Regions from separate parts of the Paenibacillus xanthanilyticus genome, predicted to be linked through region 2. Evidence: riboswitches for the same ligand, from Rfam matches in the RefSeq annotation. Region 2 holds a riboswitch; each other region holds the start of a gene.
The links. A riboswitch is a leader RNA that binds a small molecule or an ion and turns the genes downstream of it on or off. The one in region 2 is predicted to bind cyclic di-GMP.

Region 1 (5,548 bases), on a different contig from region 2:
TGTCGCTCGAGGGCGTGGCCGCGGAGCTGTGCGTCTCGACCGTCTACCTAAGCCGCATCTTCAAGCAGGAGGCGGGCATCTCGTTCGTCGGCATGCTCACCGGCGCCCGGATCAAGCAGGCGCTTCAGCTCCTCTGCGAGACGGACTTGGCCATGCACGAGATTGCGGAGCGCATCGGCTACGAGACCCAGCATTACTTCAGCACGGCGTTCAAGAAGGCGGTGGGCGTATCCCCCAACCAGTATCGGAAGAGCTCGGTCGCGGGGGTCGGAAAATAAGGGAATCGCAAAATGCAACAATAGGGTATCGCTCGTCATTAGATGACGAGGATACCCTATTGTTATTTATTGTAGTCAGATTTTAAATTGCTTGATGATGCGCTGCAGATCGTCCGCCAAGCTGGCAAGCGCTTGGGAGGAAGACGAGATCTCTTCCATGGAGGCAAGCTGCTCTTCCGTCGCGGCCGAGATGTTCTGCGTCATCGATGCCGAGTCGCTCGCGACCGCGTGAACGTCCCGGATCGAGGCGTTCACGTTCGCCGTTCCGTCGGCCAGCTTCCGCAGATCCGCGGAAATGTCTTCGATTTGCGCGACGACGCTGCTGACCGCCTGCTCGATTTTTTGGAACGAGCCGCCTGCATGATTCACGACCGTCAAGCCGCTGTTCACCTCTTGCGCCGCTTTCTCCATCGTCCGCAGCGTCGTCTCCGTATCCTGCTGAATCAGTTGAATGAGCTGCGAGATTTGGTCTGTCGATTGATTGGACTGTTCGGCGAGCTTGCGCACTTCGCCCGCGACGACGGCGAATCCTTTGCCGTGTTCGCCCGCGCGCGCGGCTTCGATCGCCGCATTCAAGGCGAGCAGGTTGGTCTGTGCCGAGATGCCGGAGATGACATTCGTGATCTGCTCGATTTCGTTCGAGCGCTCGTTCAAGCTTTTTACCGCGTCGAACAAGCTGCTCACGTTGGCGTAGATGGAGTTCATCTGCGTACCCACTTCGCTGATCGCTTGGTTGCCCTCGGACGACACGGCCGACGCGTGCAGGGCGTCCTGCTTCATCCGGTCCGTCGAGTCGGCGATCGATTGCGTATAGCCGGCCATGTCGGATATCGCGTTCGTGCTATCGGATACCAGCTGCGCTTGCTTATCCGTCCCGACCGCGAGCTCCTGCACCGTGAGCGTGACGTGTTCGCTCGCCTTGCTGCTCTGCACGGCGCTGGCGCTCAGCTCTTCGGCTGACGCGGCGACTTGGAAGGTCGACTCGTGGACAGAGCCGAACACCGTCTGGAGATTCGCCGTCATACTGTTCAGGGATGCGACGAGCTGGCCGATTTCATCCTTCGAAATATAGCTGCCTTTCACGGTGAAATCGCCTTGTTCCGCTTCGGTCAGCAATCGCTTGACTTCCTTAACCGGCTTGACGATCATGCGCGAGATCACGAGGCTGAGCGCCACGAGAGCGAGAAGCGCGGCAGCGACGACGGAGGAGACGAACACCGTGACGTCTTTTACATCTTGCTGGTTGGTTTCGTTAATGATGCCGGCATTTTCGACGTTGTACTTCTGCAGCGCTTTCAGCGTGTCGTTCACCAGCTTGCGCATCGCTTCCACGTTCTCGTGATAATGCGCGTACGCTTCGGCGTTCTTATTGGCTGCGGCCAACTGGATCACTTCGCTGCGGGCCTTCGCCAAATTCGCGGCATGCTCCCGGTATTGCGTCAGCAGTTTGTTCTCTTCAGCCGTAAGTTCGCTGCTGGCGAGTTCGTCGATCATCGCATCGATCTCTTCCCAAGCGGAGGCGATTTCGTCGATGAGCTCCTGATTGCGAGCGGGGTCCTCTGTCGTCAGCAGCTCAAGCGTGTACGCGTCGCTTGCTCTGGCGTTGACCCGAATCTGCATGATGGTATTCAGCGGGATCAAATTGTGCTCGTACATATGCTCCGAGTTTTGGGCAATGTCTCTCATATAATTGATGCCCAGTGTGCCGACCGACCCGAGTCCTACCGCGCTTACGAAGATCAGAAGTGTCAGTTTTTTCGATATGCTGAGGTTTCGTAGAAGTTTCATTTCGCTATCCCCTTCGATATAGATGAGAACGCAACGGATAACTTACGTCCTGTATATGCTCTATTTATCGTCAGGTGAGGCGCGAAGATAATAGGTAATAGGAGGGGAATTGCTCCCTTTGCGGACCGCTAACAAGGTGAAAGGGCGGTGACGATAACGGCTTTACGCCGCCAGTGTAGGATTGGGCGAGATGATCGGCAATCCGGATGTGTTCGATTCCTTGACGTACAAGGACAGCTCCAGCTGCTTGGCCTTTTGATAGGGCTTATTTTTAACGGATGAGGTCAAAATAAAGGATAATACGGTCAAATTGTCGGGTTATGTCGAAGTGAGGTAATTGCGCCAAGAGGGGAGGGGCTCATGGGTATTCTGATCGTTGACGATTCGCCGATGATGCAGCATTTGTTCCGGGATGTCTTAGTACGAGAAGGTTACGCAAATGTTCACACGGCTAGCTCCGCTGATGAAGCCTTTATGTTTTTGGGTATCCATGACGAGGAACGTCCCAAGAAAACCACGGTGCAGATCAATTTAATCCTGCTGGACATTGTCATGCCCGGCATGGACGGAATCGAAGCGTGTAAAATCATTAAGAAACACGATACGTATAAGGACACGCCCATCATTTTCATTACGGCCAGCAAAAGCCAAATTATGGATGCGTTTTTGGCGGGGGGAATGGATTTCATCCAAAAAGACTTTGAGCAGTACGAACTGCTGGCTCGGGTCAAATCCGCGCTGAGTCTGAAGAGAGAGATGAATGCCCGGATTGCCAGAGAGATCAAAATTCGCAGGGAGCTTCAGTTGGCCAAGCAGGTTCAAAAAAGCGTCTTGAGTCAACCGATTGTCGACGGCAACATCCAAATTCATGGCAAATATCTTGAGTCCGACGAAGTTTCGGGCGATATGTTCTACTGGGCTCAGGTCTCGGAGGATCAATACGCCATATTGGTGCTTGATGTGTCCGGTCATGGTTTGTCATCGGCGCTCATCACGATGTCGGTTCGGTCATTGCTCGAGCGGACGATTAGGCAAGAAGTCGAGCCTGAACGCGTCTTTACGGAATTAAACGAGCAAATGGTGCAGTTGTTCGGCGGCGGCAAGAAGCTGATTTATTTTACGGCCCTCTATCTGCTCGTCGACGTGAAAACGAAAATGATTCATTATTTCAACGCGGGTCATCCGCCGGGTCTTGTGCTGTCCAATGACAAGGTCATCGACCGGTTAACCACGACGACGGTTCCGATCGGCGTGAAGAAGAATCCGCCCGTCAAAACGGGAATGCTTCACTATGAGAACCAAACGCGGATCATTCTATATACGGATGGGCTCGTGGAGACGCCGGGCGTGCCGGTATCGGTCAGCATTAATAAGCTGTCCGACTATGTCTCTTTGCTGCGCGGCCAGTCGAATGAATCGTTCTTGGAAGAAGTGGCCGTAATCAAGCAAAACCGAAGCGACGATATCTGTATCATATCGATCCTCTTATCCTAGATATTGGCAGATACATCATGATAAAGGCAAACTCGTACGAAAGTCGGGGACGCAAAGCGGCGGGCCTACGTCATTACGTCGGCAGCCGGGTTACCGAATGGGGCCGGAGAGACTGCCATTCTGGCGGTCCCTTCCTTTTTTACAGGCGAATAAGGACGGTGATTGCAGTGGAAGCAAGCGTCATATCGAGAGGCAAAACGGTTCAGCATGCGGTGGAAACGGCATTAACGCTGCTCGGCACAACGAAAGATCACGTTCATATTGAAATATTGGAGTCGGAAACGCGCGGCGTTCTGGGACTCATGGCCAAAAAAGCGGTCGTCCGCGTGACCCGAAAGACCGAGATCTCCAAGGAGGAGAGCCGCTCCCCGATGTCCGTAGCGCTGGAAGAATACATATCGGAGGAGTTATCCGGCACTCAAGCGGATCAAGCGGATCAATCGAAACAACCGAATCATACGAAGGCTACCGAGGCGCACAGTTCCCGTTCGAAGGCCTATTCAGGCAAAGCGTGGATTGAAAATGGCATCATCGGCACCCTGGACGCGCCCGACCAATTTCCGTTAATAAGCCCTATGAAAGAGGGGAAGCTGTACAAGAATGGGAACCTGGTCGAGCAAACGACGACGATCGTGGAGCGAGACGTCTTTCGCGTGGAACTGATCAATGAGGATCAACGCCCCGTCTGGTCAATCGAAATTGACGACCGGAACATGAAGGCTCGCCTGAACGTAGAGCCCGGTTTTCGCATCACTCGCACGCTCAAAGATCAGGCCCCGACCTCGCATCTGACACTTCTCGCCGCCGAAGATAAACAGCCGCTCGCCATTAACATGCAGGATGTCTTGAACGAACTCAAAGCGCGGGGCGTAACGGTCGGCATTCTATCCGAGAATATCGCCATGGCGTGCAAAAGCGTCGTCCGCGGCAGTTTCGAGATCGCGATTGGGCAGGAGCCGGTCCCGGGCAAAAACGGTTATTTGAAGCCCTTGTTCGAGACGAACGAGAATCAGGCCATCATGCCGAAGACGCGTCCGGACGGCACGATCGATTACCGCGAAATCAAAGAGTTCCCATCCGTAACGGAAGGCAGGGTCATTGGGCTAATTATGCCGCCCGAGCCCGGGAAGCCTGGACTCGATGTCATGGGTAGGCGCGTGGAGCCGGAACCGGTGCACGAGCTGCAATTGAAGTTGGGCGAGGGCGTCACCCTGCTGGACGACCCAACGAAGGTGTTGTCCATTCAATCCGGACGGCCGAATCTTGTGCAGAAAGGCGTTCACGCCGAACTCTCCATCGTCCCCAAACTGGTGCATGGCGCTGATGTAGACATTGCCTCGGGCAATATCCGCTTTCAAGGCGACGTCGATATTTTGGGAACCGTCCAAGACGGGATGACCGTGGAGGCAGAGGGCAGCGTCATGGTACGCGGGAACGTGAACATTGCTCGGATTAAGACAGGCCATTCCTTGATCATACATGCCAACGTGATCGGCAGCGATGTTGTTGCAGGCAAAGGCAGCATGTTCACGGCGGAAGCGTACCCGCTGCTACTTGACATTCACGAAAAAGCGAAGTTTTTGCGCAATGCGGTCGTGCAAGTGAACAATGCCAGCGCATTCAAGGCGACCGATTATAACGAGAAAGGGCTTGGGCCGCTCATCAAGGTACTGCTGCAAGGTAAATTCAAATTGCTTCGCGAAACGATCGTGGATTTGACCAAGATGGTCATGGACGCGACGGCGGAGATTGATCCCGAGTGGACCGAATACGCCGGATATCTAAGAAAAGCCTTTTTGAATCCAGTGTCGAGCACGATCAAAGAATTGAAAGACTTGGACGGTTTTATCGAGAAGACGGAATTTTGGATGTCGAAGGCCCAGCCGTCCCAGGAACAATCGCTGCTCTGCCAATTCGCGTATGCCCAGAACAGCACGATTTATTGCGAGGGCGACATCAATGCGCTTCAAGGCTGCTACAATACGACC
Region 2 (5,548 bases):
CTCGAGCATCGACAACAATTGGGACGTCTACGATAGTCTCTACACGCTGCATGACGGCGGCGGCGATTCTCCCCTTTCACTGGAGACGTTCCTGAGCGGATTTCTCGTATCCGGCGGCAAGTGGTACGACGAGGAAAAGAATTTTACGAACAAACAACCTGGCACGACGTTCGCGTACAGCAACATTGGTTACGGCTTGCTCGGCTACCTGGTCGAAGAAATATCGGGCATGCCGTTCCCGGCGTACACGCAGCAGCACATCTTCGACCCGCTCGGCATGACGAGCACGAAGTGGCTGCACGCGGATCTGACGGATCCTACGCGGCTCGCGATCCCCTATGAAGCAAAGAACAAGCCCATCACGCCTTATTCGTTCCCGACGTATCCGGACGGGGCGCTCAAGACGACAGCCGCCGACTTCGCGAAATTCTATCTGGCTATCATGAACGGCGGGCGCGGCGAGCACGGCAGTATTTTGACGGCCTCTTCAATTGCGGAGATGTTCAAACCGCAGGCGGACGAAGGCAACCAGGCGCTCGGCTGGTCGTACGACGTGCTGAATTCCCTCTATCTTGACGGCGTCGCCAAAGGAACGACACTCGGACACAGCGGATCCGATCCCGGTGTGACGACGATTACGGCGTTTAATCCGGACACCAAATCGGGCTTCATCGCCTTCTTCAACCAAGAGCTGGATTTGAATTTGCGGGCGCTTAATCTGCATGCGTTGATGAAACGGTTGGTTGCGGAGACGGGCATGTAACGATACGGCCCCTCACCTTGGCGCATCTCTAGGCAACACCGACGAACGTCTTCTCTTTACCCACACGTACCTCGACCTGACGACAAAAGCGGCCTCTCCCGCGAAGGGAAGAGGCCGCTTTATGCATTATGCCGGATCGGTGAGGATCGTGGTGTCCACGAGTTCACGCAGACGTTCGCGAATGCCGCCGGTCACGACGCCGCCATGATAGGCGATGACCGTCTCGATATCCAGCTCGGCCAGCTTGGCGATGCTCGCAAGCGCCGTGCGGGGATCGAGCGTATGGCGCGGGTCGAACGCGCGGAGCACGCCGTCCGCCGCGGTCAAGGCATCGCCCGCGATCAGCGTCTTGCTCGGCTGATGATACAGCGAGATGTGGTCCGGGGTATGGCCCGGCGTGTGCACGACTTGCAGTCCTCCTGCCACGGGCAGCACATCTCCGTCCCGCAGCGCGCGGTCGACCTTGACCGGCACGGCGAGCTGTTTGCTCTTCAACAGCGGCATCTCGCCCGCCAAGTAAGGCACGCCGACCTCGTGCGCCCATACTTGTACGGTACCTCCGGTCGCATCGACGAGCTCTGGCAGGCTGCCGATGTGGTCGCGGTCCTGATGCGTAATGATGATCGTCGACAGCTCCGCGAGCGGCAGCGACGCTTGCTCCAGCACCCCGCGGATCAGCTCCAACTGCCCGGGTATGCCCGTATCGACGAGAATCGCGCCTTGCTCGTCTGCCAGCAAAGCGGTATGGACGACGAACGGATTGCCGTTCACATCCATCTGGAATACGATTGTCTGAAGCCCTTGGTTCCCTAAGGCCATGTCCTCACTCCCCATCTTGGTTCATATGGAGCCCGGTAGCGCTGCATCGGGTTATATTTGCATCATGCCTGCTTCGGCTCACGGTGTCAACCGCCCGGTTGTGCGGGAGCAAACACCGCCTGGCATCCGCCTTTGCGCTTGGCCATATACATCGCGGCATCCGCCAGCTGGATCAGCTCCACCGACATCGCGGCATGGTCCGGGTAGAGCGCGACGCCGATGCTGGATGAGACGTGCAGCTCCAGCTCTTCGATGCGGTATGACTCCGACAGGCAGGCCGCGATCGACGCCGCCAGCTGTCCGACGCGCGCTCGAGTCGCATGCTCCATGATGAGTGCGAATTCATCTCCGCCCAGCCGCGCGAAGGTGACGTTCTCCTCCTGCAGCACCCGAAGCCGGTCGGCTACGGCTTGCAGCAGCAAGTCGCCTGCCCGATGGCCATATTGATCGTTCACCGGCTTGAACCGGTCCAGATCGAAGTAGCAGACCGCGACCTGCTCTCCGGATCGGGCAGCCTCATCGATTGACGCCTCCAATTTCTCAAGGAACGACTTTCGATTGAGCAGCCCGGTCAAGCCATCATGACGAGCTACGAATTCGGTCATCGCCAGCGTGGATTGCAGCCGCTCGTGCAGGCGCTCCCGCTCCGCAAAGAACAGCACCTGACGAATGATAATCAACACGACGATAAACAGCAGCGCGTATTGGATAAACGGGTTCATCCGGTCGATGAGAATGATGCCTGTCACAATCATGAGACCCAAGTAAGGCACGCCGAACTTGATCATCTGAAAGACTCGGTTTTGCTGCGGCAGCTCGTTCGACGCCGCGTTCCGCGTATCCGTCGCCTCATGCATGCAAGCCAGCGCCAACGCGAATGCGCCAACGCTCCAGCAGGCATCCAGATAGCCCTCGATATCCAGCTCCCGAATATCCACGAACAGCCAGTACGCTGTATCGCCGGCAATATAAAGCAGGAAGGCGAGGACAATATATGACCGGGCCGCCCGGCTATATAGACGATCGCTATTCAACACCCAGATGAACAGAATAAACAGCATCAAGGCATCGGCAATCGGGTACAGCATATTGACCGCGACCGACAGGTCGATCCCTTCGGTCCACGCATCGGTATACGCCGGTTTGATGACGAATTCCCAGCTAACGACCAAGAGGCTGACCAAGAGCGAGAGCGAGTCGGTGACGAGACGGAACCGCTCCTTGCCGCCGCGCACCAATTGCGCCATTGCCACCACGAGCAGTCCGGACTGCAGCAGCCACAGCACATCTGCCGCGCTTAGCTCCGGCGTGGGGGTCTGCCAGATCCAATCGCTGGCCGCCCACATGGATTGCGCGAGCGTTTCAAGCACCAGCGTAAAGACGATCAATCGCCAAAATCGACGCTTTCCGGCTTCAACCCGTTTCAGCATCGGCAGCATGAAGGCTATCGCGAGTGCCGGAGCCACGATATTCATCACGTAAAGCAGGTCGCTATCCCCGTCCGAACGAATCATCTCGAAGAACTGAAAACAAAGAAAAACAGTAAAAAGTACAAGGGCGTTAGGCCGCGATCGTGCATTCATAGTTGTTCCCCCGTGCATACTTGGTATATATAGGGCAAAAAGGCATCCGCTTCTGACGCGAATGCCTCGGGGCAAGCGGTCTGGCAGCCGTTGCGCGCGCGCGTTAGGCCCATGACTTTGCGTCCTTACTTTTCAGTAAGTTTGCCGAAACGTGATCGTGATAGGTCATATTATCGTAATCTAGTTATACAGCGATTGGCGATTATTTTCCATGACCAATACTTACAAGAACAGGATGCAGACAGGTATACATGGCAAGGAATTGTCGATTTAGGCAGAACGAGGTCTTCTCCGTCAGCTCTATAAAAAGCCTCCGGCTCCGCTGCTTAGCGGGCTCGAAGGCTTCTGAATCGTATGGCGCGTCATGCATATGACCGCCGAGGGCTTGTATGCATCCAGGCACATCCCGTTCACGTCACATCCGCCGGAATCTGACACAGCACGTAACGCCCCGTCCATTGTGTCGTCGTGGCGATCGCCGTTCGGCCGTTCCGCTCGAAGAACAGACCGGCGCCTTCTTGATCCTTGAACGTCCATCCTCGCTCCGCGAACCATCGTTTGACCTTCTCCTTCGCATCGCTTGTCCTCGTCAGATACCAGTCGGAGCGCGCGTCCTCCCCCACCTTCGCCAGCGTGTCCGCGGGCGCCTGCCGGACGATCGCGAGCGCCTCTTTACGGCTAACGGAATCGAAGGGGAGAGGGGGATAATAGCTTTTGCTCCAGAGGATCATCCCCGCGATTGCAGCCAGGCACAGGAGCAAGAGGCCGGTAACATAGGCCCCTATTCGACGGATTGTCATCCTTTTCACCTCCGAAGATGGCAAGCTTTCGCAGCTCCGAAGCTAGTTCGGCGTATGAAGCAGGCTGCCCGCCTCATCGTAGTAGTTGTAAGCGAAACGGTAGGCATGTTCCTCGGTATTCGGCAGCTCGAGCCAAGTCGCCGTCTTCTGGCGGACAGGGAACGTCTGCACGATCGTCTCGTCGTTCACGGTGAGCTCGAGCTTGGCGACTTCGCTTCGTTCATTGGCTACGAATAGAAATTGCGGCAGGTTTCCGGACTCCTTATCCGGAAATATAAGAAAATCGGCAAAATCATGCCTTGCCGGTCCTTCGGTATCGATCATCGGGTAGTTCCCTTTGTCATTTTGCTTAAAATGAATATTGGCCGGTTTGCCATCAGCCAAAAACGCCACGTAGCGGTCAGCGCCGATATCCCGGGTTTCCAGCAGCTCGACCGCGGCGCCGCGATAGCTGTCGATCGATTGAATAACCTCAATCACCGACTGATTATCATTGCCGTAAAGCTGCTTGTCTTTGCCCGACGTGTAAAGGATGAGGATCGCAAGCAGAGCGACGGCGGCGAGTATGAAGCCGTTCGATTTATAGTTGCGGTTCATGGCGTGCCCTCCTACTCGTCCGTCATCTCGGTCAAGCTGGCCATGAAGTCCTCGAACGAAGCCGCAATCGGCATGGTCTCGACGCCGGTTATTGCCATGCCATCCGCATACACGCCTTCTTCCCACTCCTCCACCACCTGCACGATCGGCGGATTGTCGCCTGCTTCTTCGCGGTAATCGAAGAAATAATATTCGCCGAACGGATCCCATGCGAACGGAACGAGCTTATCCGGAAAGCCCCGGCTCTCCGCGAACATCCGATGTTTAGCGGGCAAATAATCGTCGCTGGTTGGATTGAAGTTCAAAAATCCGCTCAGCAGCAGCGTCCCTTCGCCGTCCGGCAGGACGACCTGCATGACCGACTCCGGCTGCGCCCCCTCCTCCAGCATGCGGAGGAATGCGGGCGGATACGGGAACTCGCCGGGCTCGCCGGCAATCTCGCGCTCGGGAGGCGGCGGCAATGAGACTTCCGCGTACGGCTCCTCGGGCTCGCCAGGCATCAACAGCGTCGGAGCCATCGAACCGTCCATCAATTCCGCATAGGGCATCTCAACCAGGCTCATGACCGTGCTCGACACCTCGTATTCCGAGAGCGGATTCACGGAGATCAACACCAGCAGAAACAACGCCGCTAAGCCTCGTCGCCAGTAACGTGGACGCCGCTTGGCTTTGTCGCGTCCTTCCTCTTCCGCTTCCTCCGCTGGCCCGACCAGCTCCTCTCGCCAATCGGCCTCAGCCGTCAACGCGGTGATCAGCTCATCCGCCTCTTCGTACCGGTCACTTGGCACGTGAAGCTCGATCGGGAACGGCGCGCTCCCCATGAACACGCGCATATAGCCGCCGGCCCCCGGCTCGCGGCGGAAATAAGGGATGCTTTCCGTCTCCAGCAATTGCTCGAAGAACATCGCCTCCAGCTCGCTGCAATCGCGCAGTTTCACATAATGGCGCCTGTCCGCCAGCTTCATATCCAACCTGCTCTCCCCCTC
Region 3 (5,548 bases), on a different contig from region 2:
GCTTTGAACACGACCGGGACGTTGCGCACGACGTCGCCGCACCACTCGGCCATCAAGATCAGCACGCGCAGGTCGCCGCGATTCCGCAAGCCTTCAAAGAAAGCACGGTCCTCCTCGGTGCTCCATTCGAAGCGGTTGCCCCAATCCTCGAACGCTTCCTTATTCTTCTGCATCCCCTCAATAAACTGCTGCGGGCTGATGCCTTGGTTCAGCTTGTTCGCTACGTTCTTGCTCATCGGTATCCCTCCTGGGAAAGGATCGTTATGTACGAGTCAATCGTTGGTCCAGCCTGTTCCTATTGTACCAAACCAGGCGCCGAGGCACCAAATTATACCGTTTTGCCGCGTTTGCGAAGCGTCTTGAACAGCACGTACACGATCAACAGCGCGATCGCGATCAGCAGGGCCGGCTGAATATAGGGACCCGCCTTCTCGTCGATGTTCTCCCACTGGTCGCCGAGCGAATTGCCCAAGTAGACGAACAGCACCGACCACGGGATCGACGCGAGCAGCGTCAGAATCGTGAACAGCCAGAAGTTCATGCGCGCCATGCCCGCCGGAATGGAGATAGCTTGGCGCATGACCGGCACGAACCGCGCCGTAAAGACGATGCCGGAGCCGTATTTATTGAACCATTTTTCCGCCGTATCCAGATGCTTGGGCGAAATTTTGATGTACTTGCCGTATTTTTCAAAGAATGGCCGGCCGGCAAATCTGCCGATAGCATACAGTATCCATTGCTGGATAACCGCGCCGATCGTGCCGCAGATGACCGCGGTCAGGAACGAAATCTCGCCCTTATACACCAGGTAACCGCCGAACGCCAGCACGATTTCGCTCGGAATGACTTCGATCGCAAGACCGATAATGATGCCCCAATAGCCTAACTCTTCAATCCAGTGCAACGCGGTGGTTGCTAGCTCGTGAATCCACTCCATTCTCCGTCTCCTAACATTTCTAAATTTTGTCGCTTCTGTCTCTATCGGTATTCTAGCACATTGAGTGCCATGCCTCCATAAGACCAGACACACAATAAAGTGACAATTCCGTCACTCGGCGCCGCTTTGTCCAAACCGGCAGACATGCGTGAACAAGCCCGCGCATAGACTAGCTGTGTTCAATATGATGAAAGCAGGTGGGCGTTCCATGACCAACATTTTCGTGATTACCAAAAAGCAAATCAAGCTGTTCGCGGTCCTGCTCTTGGCGTTAGTCGTAGCGGTCGTATGCTTCAAGTGGAACCAGTCGCAGGCCGCGATGGCGACGCCGAGCCAGACGCGGGTCATGCATCTGGTGACGGGCGAATTCGAGGCTCGCGACGCGAACAACAAAAAGATCGAAGCGTATCTCTGGTCGCCAAGCAGCATCTTCGTCAATGCCGGAGAGGAAGTGGAGCTGCGTCTGACGGGCATCAGCGGCGAATCGCATCCGTTCGTCATCGAAGGACTCGGCATTCAAGGAACGGTGGAAAAAGGCAAAACAACGGTCGTCAAATTCAAAGCGGAGCAGAAAGGCACCTATCCGATCATCTGCCAAACGCATGATACGCGCGAGCATAACGGTCCGATGGTCGGCTACATCTACGTCCAATAACAAGCGCCTGCCGGGCCGGTGACCAATCAGCAGCCGGGCGCATATATAGGGGAATGAGAGGAGTCGGTTACGATGAAACCATCCCCCCCATCCAAACATGCGGCCGGACTGCCGACCGCGCGCAAAATTCGGCGTGCCTGCGATAACGAGCTGTACCGGACCGTCAAGCGCCTGAACGTCTACGTGCCCAAGGAGAAGCTGGAAGCGGCGGAAAAGCTGTATTTCAAGAAAGTCGCCCTCAACTTGCCCTGGATCGCGGAAAACCAGAGCAATCGCCGCAAGCTCGCCGACTGGTGGGACGAGAATGTCAGCGCGGAAATCGCCGAGCTGTGGGAAGTGGACCTAGCCAAGCTGCAGGCGGCCTTCCGTGAAGCGTTCGGCGGGTAGCGCGCAAAAAAAGGACCTCGCTTCGCCATCGTGGCGGAAGTCGAGGTCCTCTTTCTTTCGCGTTTACCTCTTTCAATAGAAACTCGATTATTTCGCGCACGCCCGAGGGACGCCCGCCAGAAGGGCATCTCACGTACGCAGCGTCCGGCACACAACCTGCGTTAGCCGATGACGGCGAAAGCTTCCGAGCCGGCCGGAATCGACCGGGAACGGAACTGGACGCCGGCGGAATTAAAGATGCGGATCGTCAAGTTAGACGTCGTGAGCACGCCGACGTTGCGGAACTGCACGACGCCGAAGTTGTCGAAAAAGGCGGTCGAGATCAGCGAATTGTTCCGGTACAAACGCGCGAAAAACCCGTTCGTGCTGAACGTAACGCCGTTGTTCTGGACCCACAGCACCGTCAACCGGTTCAAGTAGACGGATTGCGTGCTTCCGACCGGTATTTTGGCTGTCCGGATCACCCTCCCCGTGCTGGATGCGAGACGCTTCGGTTTTATTCGAGTCGATGCCATTCTTCCAACCCCTCCTCGTAAGTTTCCTATAGCATATGCTAGGGAAACAAGCGCGGACCGGACGAACGCACGCGGTCTATCACCTATTTTCGGGAGGATTGGATACGGTAGATTTGACGGTCCTCGGCAGATGACGCGCAGCTTCAACCGGCGGCATTCCGCGGTCATACAGCAGAGTGGTTGGACTCTCCTATATATTGAAAAAGGGAAACGCGGCCGCGGCCGGTTCCCCTCATCCTCCTACATTCGCGGGCAGCGCGCCAATGTCTTACATCCGCGCAAGCGCCTTGCGCTTCTCCTTGACCCGGTAATAATTCGACACCTGCTCGCGGATCAAGAAGGCGCGAAGCATTCTTGCCTGCAGCTCGTTCAGCTCCACAAAACGGGCGCCGTAAAAGCAAAACTCGCCTTCCGTCTCGCTTCGGACGATTTCAATATGGCAGCTGAGCTCGAAGCCCATCGAGACGACCGCCGGCAGGAGATCGCCGATACGGAGCTTCACGTTATGAACGGTCTCGAAGCCGATGCCGCTTAGCGAGACGTTCTTCGTCTTGAATACCGCCTGCTGTTCATCGCCTTCCTCGGCTTCCGTCTGATTCGCCCGGACGCTCGGCTGAAGCCTGCCGTCCAGCCGGACCTCGACGCGATTCGCCTCCCGCTTCTCCTCCAAGCCCGCGAGCGACTTCGGCGGGAGCAGCACCGCAAGCGACCCTTCCGCCTTCGCGATGACCGTGGATTGCATCCGCTGGATGCCCACCGGCGAATAGAGCGTGAGATGGACTGGATCTCCCAAATGAAACGATTTGAATTCGGACATCTCGATCTCCAGCATCTCGCCTTCCACATGGGTCAGCAGTCCCGTGGATACGTATCCGTCCTTCTCGACCACCGTCCTGCTGTGCAGGAGCGTCTCTAGGGGATACGTCGTCATTTCTTTGCCATATACGGCGGTTTGTTCGACTCTTGATGTTCTCGTCATGATGGATGTGACCTCCGTGGATACAAAATAAAAAAAGCCGCTCCCTGGTACTTAAGCCGACTTCGTCATCCTGTTCACGGATGCCCTCGCTTCGGCGGCCAGGCTGTCATTGTTCGCGATGCGCGCAAACGGTAGACCCTTTAGCTTTGCGTCCTTGTCTTTCGACAAGTTTGCCTTTGTCCTGCATTCGATTGTAGTTAAACTTCCTTGACGATGAGCAGATTGTTGGAATTCTTCAGCTCGATCTCGTACGCCGCGGCCGGCGGATTGCCGTCCGCTTCCCGAATGATCCGCACCGTCGGACGATGGACGGCCAGCGGGTTGTTGGCGGATACGACGGCGATCTGGCCGGAGCTTAGAAGCACGGTCGTCGCGATCGGGTAGATGGAAATATGTTTGCAAAACAATTTGATCAGGTTGACGTCGAAATACGTGTTGCCCGCCGCGAACAGAAACTCGATCGCTTCCGTCGGCGTATGCCGTTTGCGGTGCGGCCTCGGCGAGGTTAAGGCGTCGTACACATCCGCGATGGCGATAATCTGCGCGTACTCGTGAATCTCGTCGCCTTTGATCTTGCGCGGATACCCGCTCCCGTCGAACCGCTCATGATGCTGGAACGCGCAATGGGCCGATAATAAAGAGACGTCGTGCTGCGCGCGAAGCAAGTTGAACCCGTCTTCCGCGTGCTTCTGAACCAGGCCCCGCTCCGCTTCGCTAAGGAAAGCCGCCTTGGCGAGCAATTCTTTCGGCACCTGCGTCATGCCGATATCGAACAGCAGCGCGCCGACGCCCAGCTCCTCCAGCTGATTGCGGTTGTAGCCTTTGGCCACGCCTATGATGCCCGCGAGAATGGCAACGTTGACTGAATGATTGAATAAGTAAGAATCCATGGCCTGAATATTCGTCAGGCTAACAAGCATGTCTTGTCTTGCGGAGAGGTCCTGCATCATTTGACCGAATACCGTGCGGAACGTGCGGCCAAGCTCCGGCGCGACCGTGCGCCCTTTGGTCTTGTGCGTATCCATGAGCGTGGTCATCGTCTTGTGGACTTCGGCCATCGCCTTGCGCCGCGTCTCGTCCTGAATCGCCGAGCTCGGCTCCAAATCTTCGGTCATGTCATCCTGGATATAGAGCATGTCGATGCCCAAATTCTCAAGCCGATCGATAAATCGTTGGGTTAATTCTACGCCTTCCCCCAGCAGAACATTGCCATTCTCTTGAAAGACGGTGCGCCCCAATTTATCCCCCGGCCTAACCGAGGTTATATGCGCTTTCCTCATTGTGCCATTCCGCCTTTGATTGCCTGTTTATTGTGCTTGAGCCGCCTGCTGCATCGCTTCCTCTTCGGCTTTATGGCGCTTGCCCAATAGTTTGTCCGCGTACATGCGTTCGTCGGCAAGCTGCGCGAGCTGGCCCAGATGTACGCCGTCCGCCGGATACGAAGCGACGCCCGCCGATACGGCTAGCCGGACGCCGGTTCGAAGCGTTGCGTGCTCCAGCAGCTCGCGGACCCTTCGCAAGAAGACGGCGACGGTCTTGTCGTCCGCATACGGACAGATGACCAAAAATTCGTCCCCGCCCCACCGCGCCACGATCTCCCCGCGCTGTGCGCCATTCTGAAGCGCCGTCGCGACCTCGCGGATCGCCGCGTCCCCCTGGGCATGTCCATGGGAATCGTTGACCTGCTTGAAGTCGTTCACGTCGATCAGCATGACCGCCATTCGCTTGCGTTGCTTGCCGGCGCGAGCTGCCAATCGAACGAATCCGCTCTCCACGAAGCGCCGATTGTACACACCCGTCAGCGGATCCATGGCGGCCATCCGGGCCAGCCGATCATGCTTCAGGCCAAGCCACCAGCCTACGGGGAAGGAGACGGCGGCAAACAGCAGCGCGCCGGCGCTTGCCCGAAACAGGCCGCTCTCCTCGGGCCAGAGCCCGTAAAGCGCGGCGCAGCCGGACAAGCCGATCGCGGCCGCCAGCGCGGTTATCCTCCCCCGATATGCCACCGTATCCTCTCCTTCTCATCGTCCGACTGCTTGGCCGCGCCCCTTCTTCCTCGCTTCGGCGGTGATGAA
Region 4 (5,548 bases), 1.9 Mb from region 2:
GTATACTGTCCGGGGCTTGCCGCCCGGCAACTATATCGTGAGCGCTTTTGCGGACGGTTTTCAGGGCCAGATCATCGGCGCGATCGTCCAGTCGGACACCACCTCGCCGGTTAACCTCGGTCTTCTGCCGAATCCGGGCGCCATAACCGGAACGGTATCGCCGTCGTCCGCGGGGACGCTGGTGCAGCTGCTTGATGCGAATAACGTGTTCATTCTATCCGTTGTCACGACGGCCGAAGGCAGCTACCTATTCGATAACCTCGCGCCAGGCAACTACTTGATTCGCGCAACGGCGGCGAATTATTCGACGGAAACGGTCGGCGCCACCGTATTCTCCGGGCAGACATCGAACGCGCTGATCAGCCTGACGCCCAATCCGGGCATGGTCAGCGGACGGGTGACCGATGCCGGCGGCAATCCGATTAATACGGCCGAGGTGAAAGTGTTCGATGCGAATAACGTGCTGCTCGGCGTCGTCCTTGCCGGCCTGAACGGGGAGTATGCCATCGGCAACCTTCCGGCAGGCAATCTAACCGTCGTGGTTAGCGCGCCGGGCTTTGCCACCGCGGTCGGCGGCGTCGGCGTTACGCCGGGCGAGAATGTCGCGGGGTTGGACTTCCGGCTTCAGCAGCTGGTCGGCAGCATCTCGGGACAAATTACGAGCGCCCAGACCCGGCAGCCTGTACCGGGAGCGACGATCGAGGTTCGAATTCTAGACGAACTGGGCGTGCCGGTGGCAACGGTGGCGACCAGTCCTTTCGGGAACTATCTGGTGGAGAATCTCGCGCCGGGCAGCTATACCGTCATCGTGAGCGCGGAGGGCTTCGCCGTCTCCGCGATCGGCGTCATCGTGACCGCCAATCAGACGACGAGCGCCAGTCTCGCGCTTAGCCCGCTGGCGGGCGAGATTGCCGGCGTCGTGAACGCGGGGGGCGCCATTCTGCCAGGCGGCGACGTTAGTTTGAGGCTCTATACGGAGGATGGCGTGCTGCTGCAGACCCTCCTGGCGAACGTCGACGGGTCGTACCGTTTCTTTCAAGTCGCGCCGGGCAACTACATCGTCAACGCGACTGCCGACGGCTTTGTCGCCCAATCGCAGCAGGTGCCGGTTGCCGCGAGCCAAACGGCGACCGCCAACTTCAATCTTCAATCGCAGCCGGCCGTGCTGAGCGGGATCGTGCGAAGCGAAGCGACCGGAGCCGCCCTAGGCGGCAGCACGGTTATTGTGCGCGATTTGAACGATCTGGTTGTGGCGACGGGGATTGCCGATGAGAACGGCGCTTTCGCACTTGATAATCTGCCGGCCGGCACCTTCGTCGCCGCCGTATCCGCAGCCGGGTTCGGAACCGGCGCATCGGTCGTCAACTTGAACCGCGGCCAGTCGACGAGCGCCGTGCTGCAGTTGGTCCCGAATCCGGGATCGCTGGCCGGCTACGTCACCGATCTGGACACGAGCGCTGCCGTGGAAGGAGCCGTCGTGACGGTCAGGAGAGATGATACGGATGCCGTCGTGGCTACCGCGCTGACGGATAATCGCGGCGCGTATCTCATTCAAGATTTGGGGGCGGGTCGCTATACCGTAACGGCAGAGGCTTCTGGCTTCTTCACGCAGATTCTGTCCGAGGCAGTCGCGCCGGATCTACAGACGCCGCTCAGTTTCGTGCTTTCCCGCAATCCCGCGACCATCCAGGGGAATGTGGCGAACGCCGCGACCGGGCAGCCGATCGCGGGCGCCGCAATCGAGATTCGGCTGTTCAATACGTTCGGCGAGGCGGTGGCCTCCTCCCTGACGGACGCGCAAGGCAACTATACGATTAATCGGGTACCGGCCTCCAACTATACCGTCATTGCGAGTCAGCCCAATTTTGGGACGGAGGAAACGTCGGCGCACGTCGGACCGGGTCAGACGACTACGTTGAATTTTGCGCTCACGCCGAATCCCGCTTCCCTGTCCGGCACGATCGTCCAGCAATCGAACGGCTTGCCGATTGCCGGCGCGACAATCGACGTTATCGACGCGTTCACGGGCATCGTGGTGCGCAGCGGTCTCTCGGACGCCCGAGGCGTTTACCTTATCGGCGGTTTGCGGGCCGACGACTACATCGTGCGGACGTCGCAATCCGGTTTTCAAAGCGAGTCGAACGCAATAACGCTTCAACCGGGAAGCGCGCGCGTGTTGAATGTCAGCCTTCGCGCCAACCCGACGACCATCGTCGGCGCCGTGACGAACACGGCGCAGAATGTGATGAACGGGGCAGTCGTACAGGTGCTGAACGCCAATAATGAAGTACTCGCCGTGACGGTAACCAACCCGGAAGGCCGATTCGCGGTGAGCGGATTGCCGAGCGAGACGCTCGTCATTACGACAAGCTCGCTCATGCTTGGATCGGCTGTCGTGGTGTTCGATCCGCGTATGGGCGGGGAAGTTCGCATCAGCATGCCCGAGGAGATGGGCGACTTGCGCGGCACGGTGCGCGACGAGAGGCTGCGCCCGCTCTATAAAGCGCTCGTGGAAGTATTCGACCGGAATCGGCGGCTCGTACGCGCGGTCATTACGAACACGGCCGGTCAGTATTACATCGGCAATCTGGCTGCCGGTATCTACGATGTGCAGTTCACCTATCCGGACAAACGTCCGCTCACGAAAAGCGCCCTTATTTTCAATGGTCAAGTGACAGTATTGGACGCGATTTTGCAAGACGATGACGAGGAATAGCCGGCTGAGCCCGGAACCAGATCAAGGGGTGTCCCGCAGCCGTCCGCAGGTGACGGGGGGCGCCCTTTTTCCGTGAAAATATCACATGCTCTGCTTCATAAACGCTTTAATTAATCGCCGCTATTTACGCATGACATTCATGCGGCGGCAGCGCATCTAACAGCCAGGAGAACAGACCTTTGGTCGCATGAATAATCGGATCACGTTGATTGGTTAATGTTACCTAGTTCCTTTAGGGTTGTTTCATTGTCTGATAGGGAGAAAAGAATCATTACTAATCAACATTTAGTCTATTAAGACTACTATTTCGAGGGAATTTGGACCTTATCCGGATAATCTAAAAATAGGGGATTTTGTCGGATTACGGAGTATAGGACCTCGGGGTAAGATGTGATCAAGATATCGGAACGGCGAACAAGCAAGACGAACTTCGCTGGATCTCGATAAAGGCAAAACCGGCGAAAGCCGGCGACGCAAAGCTACAGGGGCTAAGCCGCGGAAGACGCGGGATGCCAGCCAGCTGCCGAAAGATGCAGGGGAGTTCTTTTTTCGAACCCTCCTTTCGGGCCTAAAGGTGGGCTATTTTGCATACGCAAAAGGAGGTGGCGACCCGGATGAAGCTGGTCATTCGGGAGAGCGGGGAACGGCTTGGCGACCAAATTGAATGCGCTTACACGTTTTGGCGGAGACTGCGAGGCCTCGTAGGAAGGCAATCTCTCCCAAGCGGCAGCGGCCTTCATATTCAGCCGTGCAAGTCAGTCCACATGTTCTTTATGAACTACGACCTGGACGTGCTTCATCTGGACAAGGCAGGCGTCGTCGTCGGCATGGAGCATCGGCTCCGGCCGGGGAGGGTCGGTGCGGCGTTCGCGGGAACCCGCTCCGTCGTGGAGCTTCCGGCAGGCACGTTGGCAGCCGCGAAGGTCGAGCTGGGACAGACCGCGATTTTGGAACCTTAACGAGCAGTAAACTGAATTTTGATCGACACCACAAATTTAGGAGGCTAACAACATGATGAACAGCATTCGCCGCTTCTGGAACGACGAGCAAGGCCAAGGGATGACGGAGTACGGATTGGTTCTAGGTCTGATCGCGGTCGCGGTCGTCACGGCGCTGATCGCGCTGCGCGGCCACATTATCGACCTGTTCGACAATGCGGAAGACACGATTAACACGGGCGTTACGGAGATGGGCGGCACGCCTTAATTTTTGGTCGATCCTTGGTACGATCGGATATAGGATGACAAGCAGACGGACGAAGAAAGCACGGAAGCCGTTGTTTTGAACCGCAACCACGAGACAACAACCATTCTTAGGAGGCTAACAACATGATGAACAGCATTCGCCGCTTCTGGAACGATGAGCAAGGTCAAGGGATGACGGAGTACGGATTGGTGCTCGGGCTAATCGCGGTGGCGGTCGTGACGGCGCTCATCACACTGCGCGGTCATATTATCGACCTGTTCGACAACGCGGAGGATACGGTCAACACCGGCGTGACGGAAATGGGCGGAACGCCTTAAGCTTCCTTGCCTAAGGGCCGTGCGTCAACTAGTGGCGTGCGGCCTTTCCTTTTGGACGAAACCAGTTGAGAGGTGGACGCGAAGATGTGGGCAAACGCGATTATGCTGCTCGTGCTGGCGCTATGCGTCGTCACCGATGTGCGCAGCCGCAAAATTTATAACAACGTCATCGCTCCGGCGCTGGTGCTGGCGGTCGTATATCATGCCGCGACGGACGGCTGGAGCGGATTGCTTCATATGCTGATCGGGCTTGGCGCGGGGTTCGCGATTCTGCTCATCCCTTATCTTCTCGGCGGCATGGGAGCGGGCGACGTCAAGCTGCTTGCGCTCGTCGGGGCGTTGAAAGGAGCGGGCTTCGTGATGGCCGCATCGGTCTACATGGCGCTGTTCGGGGCTGTCATGGCGCTTGCGATCGTGTTGTTCAAGAACGGTTTTCGGGCGCGAATCCGTTACATGCAGTACGTTTTGGTATGCATCCGGTACCGGCTGAAGCTGCCGCTGCAAGGACACTTCGTCTCCGGCACGTACCCATACGGGGTGGCGATCGCGGCCGGATGCGTACTCGGTTTTATGATGGAAGGATGGGGAGCGGGATGATACGGGACGAGCGCGGCCAGTCGCTAGTCGAGTTTGCGCTTTTGCTGCCGCTGCTGATGCTGCTTCTATGCGGAATCGCGGACTTGGGCAGGCTGCTCTTCGCTTACTCCAGTTTGCAAATGACCGTGCAGGAGACGGCTCGCCTCGGCGGACTGGGCAGAAGCGACGGCGACATGACGGCCTATGCCAAAGCACATCTTCGGGTAGGGGACCCGGCAAGCATGACGGTGACGATTACGCCGAGTCAGTCTACCCGGGCATCCGGGGAGAACGTGACGGTGACGCTGCGCTATTCGCTTCCGCTGATGACGCCCGTCATGACGCGGGTCATTCCGGCCCCGGTTCTTTCAGCCCATTCCACCATTCGGGTGGAGTAGGAGGTTCACGATGAAAACGGATTTTGGCGCTTTTATAAAGGAAGAACGCGGCAGCACGATCGTCTGGGCCGGCTTATCGATGATGTTTTTGCTCACGATTGCCGGGCTTGTCGTGGATGGCGGGATCATGTACGCGACGAAGAGTCATTTGCAGAAAACCGCCAATGCAGCCGCGTTGTCGGGCGCGCAGGAACTAACCGGACAGGTTGGAGCCGCGGAGGCGGTGATCGGATCGATTCTGGCCGCGCACGGGGAACAGAGCAGCTTGACCGGCACCGAGATCGCGCCGATGTCCACGGTGCGCGTGAAGTTGGAGAAGAAGATCGGACTCGGCT

Region 1: another riboswitch for cyclic di-GMP. It lies ahead of ACFSKT_RS05460 (flagellar assembly protein A); the one in region 2 lies ahead of ACFSKT_RS22205 (diguanylate cyclase domain-containing protein).
Region 3: another riboswitch for cyclic di-GMP. It lies ahead of ACFSKT_RS14515 (PilZ domain-containing protein); the one in region 2 lies ahead of ACFSKT_RS22205 (diguanylate cyclase domain-containing protein).
Region 4: another riboswitch for cyclic di-GMP. It lies ahead of ACFSKT_RS30810 (DUF192 domain-containing protein); the one in region 2 lies ahead of ACFSKT_RS22205 (diguanylate cyclase domain-containing protein).

Annotation. Positions count from the first base shown of each region.
Region 1 is NZ_JBHUHA010000001.1:1,331,554-1,337,101, reverse strand. Features, by position in the region: gene ACFSKT_RS05475 (response regulator) at 1-278, shown strand, start outside; gene ACFSKT_RS05470 (methyl-accepting chemotaxis protein) at 354-2,066, opposite strand; gene ACFSKT_RS05465 (SpoIIE family protein phosphatase) at 2,427-3,560, shown strand; cyclic di-GMP riboswitch class I at 3,576-3,658, shown strand; gene ACFSKT_RS05460 (flagellar assembly protein A) at 3,719-5,548, shown strand, end outside.
Region 2 is NZ_JBHUHA010000002.1:1,152,603-1,158,150, forward strand. Features, by position in the region: gene ACFSKT_RS22195 (serine hydrolase domain-containing protein) at 1-763, shown strand, start outside; gene ACFSKT_RS22200 (MBL fold metallo-hydrolase) at 890-1,582, opposite strand; gene ACFSKT_RS22205 (diguanylate cyclase domain-containing protein) at 1,669-3,165, opposite strand; cyclic di-GMP riboswitch class I at 3,237-3,321, opposite strand; gene ACFSKT_RS22210 (hypothetical protein) at 3,576-3,965, opposite strand; gene ACFSKT_RS22215 (hypothetical protein) at 4,008-4,562, opposite strand; gene ACFSKT_RS22220 (SMI1/KNR4 family protein) at 4,574-5,527, opposite strand.
Region 3 is NZ_JBHUHA010000001.1:3,371,235-3,376,782, forward strand. Features, by position in the region: gene ACFSKT_RS14490 (thioredoxin family protein) at 1-236, opposite strand, end outside; gene uptA (undecaprenyl phosphate transporter UptA) at 329-937, opposite strand; gene ACFSKT_RS14500 (cupredoxin domain-containing protein) at 1,146-1,592, shown strand; gene ACFSKT_RS14505 (dehydrogenase) at 1,665-1,979, shown strand; gene ACFSKT_RS14510 (hypothetical protein) at 2,141-2,494, opposite strand; gene ACFSKT_RS14515 (PilZ domain-containing protein) at 2,763-3,473, opposite strand; cyclic di-GMP riboswitch class I at 3,564-3,658, opposite strand; gene ACFSKT_RS14520 (HD-GYP domain-containing protein) at 3,671-4,753, opposite strand; gene ACFSKT_RS14525 (GGDEF domain-containing protein) at 4,781-5,479, opposite strand.
Region 4 is NZ_JBHUHA010000002.1:3,033,823-3,039,370, forward strand. Features, by position in the region: gene ACFSKT_RS30805 (carboxypeptidase regulatory-like domain-containing protein) at 1-2,716, shown strand, start outside; cyclic di-GMP riboswitch class I at 3,155-3,244, shown strand; gene ACFSKT_RS30810 (DUF192 domain-containing protein) at 3,301-3,675, shown strand; gene ACFSKT_RS30815 (Flp family type IVb pilin) at 3,728-3,922, shown strand; gene ACFSKT_RS30820 (Flp family type IVb pilin) at 4,045-4,239, shown strand; gene ACFSKT_RS30825 (A24 family peptidase) at 4,324-4,836, shown strand; gene ACFSKT_RS30830 (TadE/TadG family type IV pilus assembly protein) at 4,833-5,213, shown strand; gene ACFSKT_RS30835 (pilus assembly protein TadG-related protein) at 5,224-5,548, shown strand, end outside.